2 regions of the Suilimivivens aceti genome follow, and region 2 is predicted to be linked to the other one. Evidence: predicted binding sites of a transcription regulator. Region 2 holds the regulator's gene; the other holds the start of a gene.

Region 1 (6,309 bases), on a different contig from region 2:
GCGGCTAATGATGAAATGGCATTAGGGGCTTTTTACAAGCTGAAGGAGCTGGGGTATGAGGTCCCAGAGCAGGTGCTCCTTACCGGGTATGATAATGCGATCGTTGGCAGGAACCATTCTCCAAGGATCACCAGTGTGGAGAGACCGGAGACAGAGCTTGGAGCAAAGGCATATGAAAAGCTCAGGGATGTGATCCTTGGGAAAGAGGGATCGGAAGAAACAACCCTGAAAAGTCATCTGATCTTTACCGAAAGCTGTGGCTGCCATGACAGTGAAGCAGAACCGGAGGAAAGCTTCCGGATGAAGATGATCACAGACAAGCTTCATGTGACAGAGTTTTCTGAGATCGTGAAATCCTCATCAGCAGATTTTACCGGGGCACCCACCTTTGAACAGCTGCTGGCAGAGATACGCAGATACATTAAACTGATCAATCCGAATGAGTTCTATATGTGTATGTGTGTGGTGGAGGACTCTTACCAGACAGACAGAAATTATGAGATTACGGGAAAAACACAGATAGAAGCACTGTCACAATATGCACCGGAAATCTGCATTCCGCTGATCTACAGGCGGGGAGAATTTGAGAATTATGGAAGATTCCCGGTAGAAAAGTTTCTTCCGGATAAATACACAGTAGCAGGAAAAGGCAGGTTCTACACTGTAGTTCCGCTGCATTATCAGGATCGCTGCTATGGTTACTGTGTTATCGGAAACAGCCGTCTGATGATGGACAGCGAGCTTTTCCATTTATTTATCATGAATATTAATAATGCCCTGGAGAATTTAAGAAAGCAGTCAATGCTGAATTCCATGGTGCACAGACTGAACCGGATGTGGATCTATGATACCCTGACAGAAGTATTTAACAGAGCAGGATTTTTCAAGTTCGCACCGAACCTGATCCATGAGGCTATCGACAGGAAAGAGAATCTGTTTATTCTGTTCCTGGATCTGGATGGACTTAAGAGCGTCAATGACAGGTATGGTCATGACGAAGGAGATGCTTTTATCAAGGCAATGGGAATGATCCTGCGTCAGTTACATGGAAACGGGGAACTGGTGATGCGCTATGGTGGTGATGAGTTTGTCGTTATGTCCAAAAATTATACGGATGAGAAGGCGGCAGGCTATATCCGCAGGATCGAAAGAAGCATTGATGAATATAACATGACCTCCGGCAAGGAGTATAAACTGGGCGCCAGTATGGGGTACAGTCTGGTAGAGCCGGAAGAAGACATGAAGCTGGAGGATCTGATCGAAGTAGCAGATCAGGAGATGTATAAGGTAAAAAAAGCCAAAAAGGAAAGGCTGAAAAACCAGCAGCCGTAAGGCGTGTACCTGATACAGAAAAAATCAGGAGGGGCGGTTAAGCTCCTCCTGTTATTGTGTGTGCGGTATCTGCGCTAAAGGAAGCTGCCATGCGTTACCCTTCTGATTAACTCGGGGCAGGTGACCCTGCGGCACATGGAAAAATTCCTCTTAGTGCTGCTTTGTTCCCAACCTGACACGGTTCGTGGACATCCATTGCGCAGGACCCACCCTTCAGCGCCATCAAAAAGGGGCAGCCACAGCAGCTTCCTTCAGAGCAGATATGTATTACTTTAGTAGTATATGGGGTTTTCGAAGATTTGTCAACTTGAAAGGAAACAGGAAATGACTGAGCAGGAAAAGTATATGAAGGCGGCCATAAAGCAGGCAAAAAAGGCATACGCTCTGCTTGAGGTACCGATCGGCTGTGTCATCGTCCACGAAGGAAAGATCATAGGAAGAGGTTATAACCGTAGAAATACGGATAAAAATACGCTGGCACATGCAGAGATCACAGCGATCAACAGGGCGAGCAAAAAACTTGGTGACTGGCGGCTTGAGGGCTGCACGCTGTATGTGACACTGGAACCCTGTCAAATGTGTGCAGGCGCGATCGTACAGGCCAGGATCGATGAGGTGGTAATGGGTTGCATGAATCCCAAGGCAGGCTGTGGGGGTTCCATACTGAATATTCTGGAGGATGAAAGATTTAACCACCAGGTGAAGGTGACAAGAGGAGTTCTGGAAGAGGAGTGCTCCAGTATGCTGAAAGAATTCTTTAAGGGACTTCGGGTGAGAGTAAAGATGGAGAAGAAGCTGCGGGCGTCGGCCGTGGCTGAAAATACTGCTGTGCAGCAGAAAGAAACAGGAGAAGAGAATGTTAACGAAGATAAAAAATAAATATATAGATACTGCATTTTTTAGATATGTACTGGTGCTTGCTGTTCCCATGATCATTCAGAATGCCATTACCAGCTTTGTCAGCTTCCTTGACAATATCATGGTCGGGCAGGTGGGAACAGAGCAGATGTCCGGTGTAGCCATTGTCAATCAGCTTATTTTTGTATTTAATATCTGTATCTGGGGCGGTGTGTCCGGCGCCGGGATATTTGGTACCCAGTTTTATGGTAAAGGGGATTATGAAGGGCAGAAGTATGCATTCCGGTTTAAAATGTATGCCTGTATCATTATCGCCGGGATCGCCCTGCTTTTGTTTGGATTCTTAGATACAGATCTGATCTCCCTGTACTTAAGTGACGGAGGAAGTGTGGGGAACACTGCACTTGCCCTTCAGTATGGAGAGCAATATCTGAGGATCATGATGGCAGGACTTGTGCCATTTGCTGTCAGCCAGGCCTATGTGAATACGATCAGGGAAACCGGGCATACATTTGTGCCGATGCTGGCGAGTCTGGCAGCAGTGGTAACCAATCTGGTGCTGGATTATGTGCTGATCTTCGGGATAGGAGGGGTTCCGGCCTATGGGGTGCAGGGTGCAGCCATAGCGACAGTGGCAGCCAGATTTGTGGAATGTGCCATTGTGGTGATCTGGGCACATACTCATCTGGAGCAGAACCCGTATCTGAAGGGAGTCTATCATGGATTCTCTGTTCCGGGACATATTTTGTCTGGCATTATTAAAAAGGGAACACCGCTGATGTTCAATGAAATGCTCTGGGCAGTGGGAATGGCTGTGATCGCCCAGTGCTACGCTGTCCGTGGCCTTGAGGTAGTAGCGGCACAGAATATTTCCTCTACCATAAGCAATCTGTTTAATATTGTTTACCTCCAGCTTGGCGGGTGCATTTCCATCGTAGTCGGACAGCTTCTTGGTGCAGGACGGCTGGAGGAAGCCAGGGATAAAGATAATAAGATGATTTTTTTCTGTGTGCTCTGCTGCATGGGAGTATCACTTATTATGATATTTGCAGGCCGTTATTTTCCGATGATCTACAAGACAGAGGACAGTATCAAGGAGCTTGCCGGCAGATTTATTATGATCTCCGCTCTGGTCATGCCGCTTTGTGCTTTTTCACATGCGTCCTATTTCACACTGAGGTCCGGGGGCAAGACTGGAATCACCTTTCTGTTTGACAGTGTTTATACCTGGGTAATTGTAATTCCGCTCGCTACAATACTTGCCAAGCATACAGCACTTACCATAGAAATGGTGTTTTTCTTTGTATCCTTTACGGAGATCATTAAGGTTACCATCGGTTATTTTATGATCCGCAGTGATATCTGGCTGCAGAATATTGTAAAGGAGCCGTAAACCCGTTTAAAATGTGAATGCTACTTATAATAACAATATTTTGATATTTGTGGCTTGTGTAATACTATATCTTGTACTATAATTAAAAACGTACATCGTTAGTACAAGGAGGGGTTTCATGAAGGTAATTAAGAGGAACGGGTCAGAGGTAGACTTTGACATCAGAAAAATTGTAGCTGCAGTTGCCAAGGCGAACAAGGCGGCGATCAGGGAAGAGCTCACAGAGGAGCAGATCGAGGAGATCGCGGATTATATTAATTTCAAATGCAGCAAGATGAACCGAGCTATTTCCGTAGAGGAAATGCAGGATATGGTAGAAAATCAGATCATGGCACAGGGGGCCTTCAATGTGGCGAGATGTTATGTAAAGTACCGCTATACCCGTTCTCTTGTAAGAAAAAGCAATACAACAGATGACAGGATCCTGTCTCTGATCGAATGTAATAATGAAGAGGTTCTGCAGGAGAATTCCAATAAGGATCCGATCATCAACAGTGTGCAGCGTGATTATATGGCAGGAGAGGTAAGCAAGGATCTGACAAGAAGGCTGCTGCTTCCCCAGGATATCGTAAAGGCAGACCAGGAGGGTCTGATCCATTTCCACGATGCAGACTATTTTGCACAGCATATGCACAACTGTGATCTGGTTAACCTGGAGGATATGCTGCAGAACGGAACTGTTATCAGTGAGACATATATTGACAAGCCTCACAGCTTTTCCACAGCCTGCAATATTGCCATGCAGATCATTGCGCAGGTGGCCAGCAACCAGTACGGCGGTCAGAGCATTTCTCTGACACATCTGGTTCCCTTTGTACAGGTATCCAGAGAAAAGATCCACAGGGAAGTGCTCGAGGACGCAGAGCTGATGGGTGATACACCATCAAACGAAGTGATCAGCAGGGTTGTTGAGAGACGGCTCCGCAAAGAGATCGAAAAGGGTGTACAGACGATCCAGTATCAGGTGATCACATTGATGACCACCAATGGTCAGGCTCCGTTCCTTTCCGTATTTATGTATCTGAATGAGGCAAAGAGTGCACAGGAAAAGAAGGATCTTGCGCTTGTGATCGAGGAAATGCTGAACCAGAGGATCCAGGGAGTCAAGAATGAAAGCGGAACCTATATCACACCGGCATTTCCCAAGCTGATCTATGTGCTTGAGGATGACAATATCCATGAGGGAGATCCGTATTTTTATCTGACAGAGCTGGCTGCAAAATGTACTGCCAAGAGGTTGGTTCCTGATTATATTTCCGAGAAGATCATGAAGCAGCTCAAGGAAGGAAACTGTTTTCCTGTTATGGGATGCAGGAGTGCCCTGAATCCCTGGAAGGATGAGAATGGAAATTATAAATTCTATGGAAGATTTAATCAGGGTGTTGTAACCATCAACCTGGTGGATGTGGCACTTTCTTCCCAAAGAGATATGGATAAGTTCTGGAAGATCTTTGATGAGAGACTGGAGCTTTGCTATAAGGCACTGATGTACAGGCATAACCGTCTGAAGGGAACTCTTTCTGATGCAGCACCGATCCTGTGGCAGTATGGTGCGCTGGCAAGGCTGAAAAAGGGAGAAACGATCGATAAGCTGCTGTATGGAGGATATTCTACAATTTCCCTTGGCTATGCTGGACTCTGTGAATGCGTCAGATATATGACAGGAAAGTCACATACCGATCCGGAGGCGAAGCCTTTTGCACTGGAAGTGATGAAATATATGAATAAGGCCTGCGAGAAATGGAAGGAAGAAACCAATATTGCATTCAGTATTTATGGTTCACCGATCGAGAGCACCACTTATAAGTTTGCCAAGTGTCTGCAGAGAAGGTTTGGTATTATCGAAGGCGTGACGGACAAGGGGTATATCACAAACAGCTATCATGTGCATGTAACAGAGCCGATCGATGCTTTTTCCAAGCTGAAGTTTGAATCGGATTTCCAGGCACTTTCCACAGGCGGGGCGATCAGCTATGTAGAGGTTCCCAATATGCAGGATAATATCCCGGCGGTGCTCAGTATCATGGAATTTATTTATGACAATATCATGTATGCAGAGCTGAATACCAAGAGTGATTTCTGCCAGGAATGTGGCTATAACGGAGAAATCCGTATTGTAGAGGATGATGGCAAGCTGGTATGGGAATGCCCGAAGTGCGGCAACCGTAACCAGAATACCTTAAATGTGGCAAGACGTACCTGTGGCTATATTGGTACACAATTCTGGAATCAGGGAAGAACGCAGGAGATCAGAGAGAGGGTGCTGCATTTATAATGAACTACGCAAATATTAAATATAATGATATTGCAGACGGAGAGGGCATACGTACCTCTCTGTTCGTTTCCGGGTGTACCCATCACTGTAAAGGGTGCTTTAATGAGGAAGCCTGGGATTTTAATTATGGAAAACCATTTACCAGAGAGGTAGAGGATGGGATTCTTGAGAGTCTTAAGCCATCTTATATTGCAGGACTGACGCTGCTTGGCGGGGAACCCTTTGAACCGGCAAACCAGAGAGTGCTTATGCCTTTCCTGAAACGGGTCAGAGAGCAGCTTCCGGACAAAAATATCTGGTGTTATTCCGGATATACCCTGGAGGAGCTTCAGGGAGAGAGCCGGGCACACTGTGAATGTACAGAGGAAATGCTGTCGCTTCTGGATGTACTGGTAGATGGAGAATTCGTGGAGGAGAAGAAGGATATCAGCCTGGCATTCCGTGGCTCTGC
Region 2 (6,309 bases):
ATCATAGTCTGCATTGTTATAGTTGATAAAGTTGTTGGATGCCGTACTGGTAAATCTCTGCAAAAGGGCTGCTCCTGTAAGACTTGATGCATCTACACCAACAACCGTGGATTCAAAGTTTCTGTCTGTATAAACATCACTCAGCCAGCTGTCCCACTCTACAAGCTGGATATTGGCAGTCACACCGATATTGGCAAACTGCTCTACCAGAACCTGTGCGGTATCTATATGGGGCTGGTAGTTGGAAGGTACTGTAATCGTAAAGGAAAAGCCATCCGGATAACCGGCTTCTGCAAGCAGCTCCTTTGCCTTATCAAAATTCTGCTGATACGTATCATTCAGTTCTTCCATATAGTACTTTCCAAACGCCGGAAACATGGAGCTTCCCAGCTCGGTTCCCTTACCGTCTGAAATGATATCCATGATCTCCTGCGGATTTACTGCATAGCTGAGAGCCTGTCTGACCCTTACATCATCAAAGGGCGCTACAGCATTGTTCAGGTAAAGAGCCTGCACCAGATTCATCGTCCCTTCCAGTACATCAAACTTGTCAGAAAGCTCTGCTGCCTGGGTTGCTGTCACTCTTGCGAACATATCAATGGATCCGCCCTCCAGATTCATGACAATGGAATCGGCATTGGCACAGATCTTAAAGGTTACATTCTCAATATTAGCCTTTTCTCCCCAATAATCATCAAACCTCTCTACTACAAAGTTCTCCTGGGGTGAACGGGATACATATTTGTAAGGTCCTGTTCCGATGGGATTGGTATCCGGATTCTCATTGGCCTTTGGAATGATTGCTGTCGTCATATAAGCCAGGAATTCTGTGTCTGCTTCCTGCAGTGTTACAACTACGGTATGATCATCTGCGATCGTCACGCTCTCAATATTGGAAAACGCCGGTACCAGAGGTCCTCCGTTACTGGTATCGGCGCATTTGTCAAGTGAAAACTTTACATCCTCTGCCGTAACCAGGCTTCCGTCGTGAAACTTTACTCCGTCTCTTAATGTGAAGGTATATACCTTCCCGCCTTCTGATTCTTCATAGGCGCTTGCCACTGCAGGGATTAAATCACCATCACTGGTCGGCTTAACCAATCCTTCAAACAGATTGAATAATACCTCTTTAGTTCCTGCCGCCACTGCCTTGTGAGGGTCAAGACTATCCTCCAGATCCTGGGGGATTCCGATGGTAATCTGAGAAGAACTCTCCCCTTCCTTGTCACCTGCGCATCCGCCCAGTGCAACAGCAAGTGTGGTAAGCATGAAGACCAGAAGCCATTTTACTGCTCCTTTTTTCATGTTTCTGATTCCTTTCTCATTCTTGTTATGAAATTTTGCATTCTGTTTAAATGCCTCGCTTATTGTATATGATTCTTTTTAAAAAAGCAATCCTTTTTTCAGGACTGCTTTCTTTTATGGGAAAATGGCTTTTCCCGTTCCTTATCTCTGTTTTTCTCTCTGTTTTCTTTATTTCAGTACCTTCTTCAGTTCGTCCATAAAGGTATTGATATCCTTGAACTCCCGGTATACAGAAGCAAATCTGACATAGGCTACAGCTTCCAGATTCTTCAGCTTATCCATGACAAGTTCTCCGATCACACGGCTTGGGATCTCTTTCTCTTCCCTGTTAAAAATCTCTGTCTCTACTTCATCCACGAGCTGGTTGATCTGATTGATGCTGATCGGTCTCTTATGGCAGGCACGAAGAACGCCTGCTTCGATCTTGGATCTGTCATATGGCTCCCTGTTCTCATCCTTCTTGATCACGATCAGGGGAATCGTCTCTATCTTCTCATAGGTGGTAAAGCGTTTACCACATTCATCACACACTCTTCTTCGTCTGATGGAATTGTTATCCTCTGCCGGTCTTGAATCAATGACTCTTGTATTTTCATGGCTGCAATAGGGACATTTCATAGGCTTTCTCCTGTTCTGGTTCTTTGAGAATATTATATTCCGCACAGAAAAGCATGTCAACCGCAGACATCTACAATAATAATATCAGGTCCGATCTGTTTGATATCCTTGTAGGGAATACAGTAATCCGGTTCCGATTTCAGAAGATTACAGAATTTATTATTTCCCGGTACCGTGACACTGCATATCCTTCCGCTGCATTCATCAAACTCAAGATCTCCGATCCTGCCAAGCTTCCTGCAGTCCCTTAAATTGATCACATCCTTACATTTCAGTTCTGAATAACGCATCTTTTCCTGCCTCTTCCTCTTTTTATTATTTTATGCAGACAGACAAATCTGGAAATCCTTTTTCTGCATGAATATTTTCCTGGTCTTTTGAGAATGATTACAAGTATCTAGTAAACAGGAGGATTCTTTATGGCACAGGGAAAAGTTGAAATCTGCGGGGTAAATACGGCAAGACTCCCCCTGCTGAAGACAGCAGAAAAAGAGGCTCTTTTTAAAAAAATCACGCAGGGGGACACCTCTGCCAGGGAAAAATATATCGAGGGGAACCTGCGTCTTGTCCTCAGCGTGATCAAGCGTTTTTCATCCAGCAGCGAAAATGCGGATGACCTGTTCCAGATCGGCTGTATCGGTCTGATCAAGGCCATTGATAACTTTGATGTTTCCCTGAATGTCAAATTCAGCACATATGCCGTACCCATGATCATCGGAGAGATCCGGCGTTTTCTCCGTGACAACAATTGTATCCGGGTCAGCCGCTCCCTGAAGGATACAGCCTACAAAGCCATTTATGCAAAGGAAATGCTGTTAAAGAAAAATATGAAGGATCCTACTCTCAGTGAAATTGCGGAAGAAATCGGCATCTCCAAAGAAGATATTGTCTATGCCCTGGATGCCATCCAGAATCCAATGAGCCTGTACGAGCCTGTTTTTACCGATGGCGGGGATACCCTTTATGTCATGGATCAGATCAGTGACAAGAAAAATAAGGAAGATAACTGGGTGGAACATCTTTCCTTAAGTGAAGCCATGAAGCATCTGAATAAACGGGAAAATGAGATCATCTCCCTGCGTTTCTTTGAAGGAAAAACCCAGATGGAAGTGGCCGGCATGATCGGCATTTCTCAGGCGCAGGTGAGCCGCCTTGAGAAAAATGCCTTAAAGACCATGAAAAACTATCTGACAGCCTGAATCAGTTCCTTTTTCAGACGCTTCATAATTTTCTTCTCCAGCCTGGAAATATAAGACTGGGAAATACCAAGCATTTCAGCCACCTCCTTCTGGGTCAGCTCCTTCCCGGAAGGATCGCTTAAGCCAAACCTTAAATTAATGATCGTCTTTTCCCTGTCAGAAAGCTTATCTACCGCTTTCAATAAAAGCTTTCGCTCCACCTCTGTTTCAATATCCCGGTAGATCACATCCTCATCCGTTCCAAGAATATCTGACAAAAGCAGTTCATTCCCATCCCAGTCCACATTCAGGGGCTCATCAATCGAAACCTCCAGCTTTGTCTTATTGTTTCTCCGGAGGTACATCAGAATCTCATTTTCAATACATCTTGACGCATAGGTTGCCAGTTTGATATTTTTCTGCGGATTAAACGTATTGATGGATTTGATCAGTCCGATCGTACCAATGGAGATCAGATCCTCCACACCCACCCCGGTATTATCAAACTTCTTTGCAATATAAACAACAAGTCTTAAATTATGCTCGATCAGAATTGATTTGGCTTCATCCTCATACTCCGTGCCAAGGTCACTGATCACTGCATTCTCCTTATCCGCCTCAAGAGGCGGTGGCAGCACCTCACTTCCTCCGATATAGTGTACATCTCCCTGCCTTCCTGTAAGAAATCCTGCTTCTCTCCGATATATCTTAAACTGGAATCTTCCTGGCATTGCAACCTTAAAAACCATAACTGCTCCTCCTATAAAAACCACTGCTGTGGCAGAATCATCTGATATTTCTTCCTTCCGGACACACGCTCTCTGCACACGGCAATCATCACCTGCTTAAGGCGTCTTCTGCCCGTTTCCTCCTCCAGCTGTATTTCTTCTATTTCATAGGCATCCAGCATTCCTCTTTCTGTTCCTATACTGTGAAAGGGAATGATCCTGTATTTCTCAGGTCTTTTGCAGTGGCTCATTTTTTCAAAGCACACCTCATCCAGTACTGCCACCGGCTTTCTGCTGACGGGCTCAATCAGCCCGTTCCCGGTATCGATCAGTCCTGTTATGGCGAAATTCCCGTCATCCCCGGGAAGCCATACCCTGCAGAAATGTGTCTGCATTTTTCTCTGCTTCCAGTCCTGCAAAAAAGCCGCAAGTCCATATATTGCCATGCCCGAAAGCATAAGCAGATCTCCCTGTACTCTTATGCTGTTTTCCAGGAGAAGACGCTTTACAAGCAGCATGCCCCCACCCATGAAAAATGCAAAGGTGAAATAAAGCAGCAGCCCTGTAAGCAGTTCTTTTCCTTTCTGAAAAGGTGCTGTGATCTTCAGCATGAGCAGTGCTGTGATCACTTTTACAAAGATCCCGGAAAGCAGACTTCCTGGCAGGCACAGGGTAATACAGTACATCCCTGCTCCTGCCGCTGCCCCGCCCATGACCCGAAAAAAAGTGGTAGATTTCCTAAGGGTCTTAAGGATCAGTCTCAGGATCAGAAAATCAGGCACCAGATTATGTAGAAAGATACTGTCAAGATACAGAACTTTTTGCAAGTGTCACCTCTCTTTCCATGGCACTTCATCATTATAATCATTCTGAAGTCCGGATTTTGTCAAAATCCGGACTTCACTCCCATAACTCATCGCAAAAGGAGCCGGGAAACATGTCCGTTTCTGCAAACGGTACACATTCTCCGGCTCCTTTATTCCTTTCCGTGATCACATACTGTAAAAGCTCCTGGCTGCCTTCACAAGCATTCTGATATCCTTCGTTCCTGCTGTTTCCACGCTGGAATGCATGGCAAGCTGTGCCAGCCCGATATCCACACAGGGAATGGAAACCTGTCCTGCAGAAATATTACCAAGAGTAGAGCCACCGGCAATATCAGAACGGTTGCAGTATACACTGACAGGCACATCGGCATCCCTGCATACCCTTCTCATGACAGCCTCAGAATACGCATCTGTGGTATACTTTTGTCCGCCATGATACTTGATGACGATACCCCCATTCAGATATGGCCTGTTTCCCGGATCTGCCTTTTCCGGGTGAGCCGGATGCATGGCATGGGCATTGTCTGCGGAGATCATGAAGCTGTCGGCAAGAAGCTGCAGATAAGTGCTTTCAGAAGGATCATACTCTTCACTGATCCGCCGCAGGGTATCCCTCAGAAATGTAGAAGCTGCACCCTGCTTGGTAAGGCTTCCCACCTCCTCATTATCAAAAAGAGCATAAACATTTATATAATCCTTACTATCACCCTTCAGAAACCCCTTAAGGCTTCCATATGCACAGGCAAGATCATCCAGTCTTGGAGAAATGATCAGTTCCTTCGAAGCTCCTGCAAGTCTTCCTTTTTCCCTGACATATAAGAACAATTCCTTCCCAAGAATATCTTCCCTCTTCACGCCGGCATACTGTGCCACCTTGTCCATCAAGATATCGCCAGCCTTCTTTTCCTTTCCTTCCTCTACGGCAAGAAGCGGCTGCAGATCAGTCTGGGGATTATAGGTCAGCTTGTCATTCATGCCACGGTTCATATGAATAGCCACATTGGGGATCACAAGCAGATCCTCATCCACATTCACTGTTTTGGAAAGAAGCTGATCCTCTTTCTGATAGACAATCCTTCCAGCTACAGAAAGACACCTGTCTAACCACGTGGCATGGATCATGCCTCCATATGGCTCCACATTCAGTCTGATATAACCGCCCTCGGTCTTCATCTCCCCTTCACATTTTACCTTAAAGGTGGGAGAATCACTGTGAGATGCCATAATGTGGAAGCCCTTTGGTTTCCCCTCCGGCAGGGTAAATGCTATCAGAGAGGAACCATTCCGCTTCACATAATACCGGTTTTGTTCCGGATCCTTTCTTAATCTTTCTGTAAGACCATAGCCTTCCTTTTCCGAAAGTCCGACAAAGCCTTTCTTCTGCAGGCGCTTCTCTACATTTTCTACAGCATGGAAACAGCTCATGCTCTCTTCTATAAAGGTAAGGCACTCCTGTGCCTCTTTTAATTCTTCCTCATTCATACTCTTTCTCCCATAATAATTGATAAGAGCTGTATATCTGATGATATACAGCTCCTGTGCTTACTTATCTCTTTTATTTCTTCTGCAGGAATCCTGGAATATCTAACGGCTTGTTCTCTACCTTGCTTCTGATATCACCGGGATTGATGATTCCCTGTGCCGGCTTTCTTA

What was found. The regulator NrdR, encoded in region 2, represses ribonucleotide reductase genes. The targets are predictions, from matches to a motif close to CACAANATNTTGTG.
Region 1: nrdD (anaerobic ribonucleoside-triphosphate reductase) is a predicted target of NrdR. The motif match lies at 3,646-3,659, and genes of this name have one in related genera.

The regions. Positions count from the first base shown of each region.
Region 1 covers NZ_JAOQKJ010000012.1:65,506-71,814, forward strand. Annotated here, with positions in the region: gene OCV77_RS13495 (GGDEF domain-containing protein) at 1-1,332, shown strand, start outside; RNA gene ffs (signal recognition particle sRNA large type) at 1,399-1,598, opposite strand; gene tadA (tRNA adenosine(34) deaminase TadA) at 1,657-2,211, shown strand; gene OCV77_RS13510 (MATE family efflux transporter) at 2,189-3,583, shown strand; gene nrdD (anaerobic ribonucleoside-triphosphate reductase) at 3,702-5,858, shown strand; gene nrdG (anaerobic ribonucleoside-triphosphate reductase activating protein) at 5,858-6,309, shown strand, end outside.
Region 2 covers NZ_JAOQKJ010000004.1:192,152-198,460, forward strand. Annotated here, with positions in the region: gene OCV77_RS06150 (ABC transporter substrate-binding protein) at 1-1,305, opposite strand, end outside; gene nrdR (transcriptional regulator NrdR) at 1,474-1,923, opposite strand; gene OCV77_RS06160 (YlmC/YmxH family sporulation protein) at 1,980-2,213, opposite strand; gene sigG (RNA polymerase sporulation sigma factor SigG) at 2,343-3,122, shown strand; gene sigE (RNA polymerase sporulation sigma factor SigE) at 3,107-3,850, opposite strand; gene OCV77_RS06175 (sigma-E processing peptidase SpoIIGA) at 3,862-4,656, opposite strand; gene OCV77_RS06180 (M18 family aminopeptidase) at 4,822-6,138, opposite strand; gene ftsZ (cell division protein FtsZ) at 6,212-6,309, opposite strand, start outside.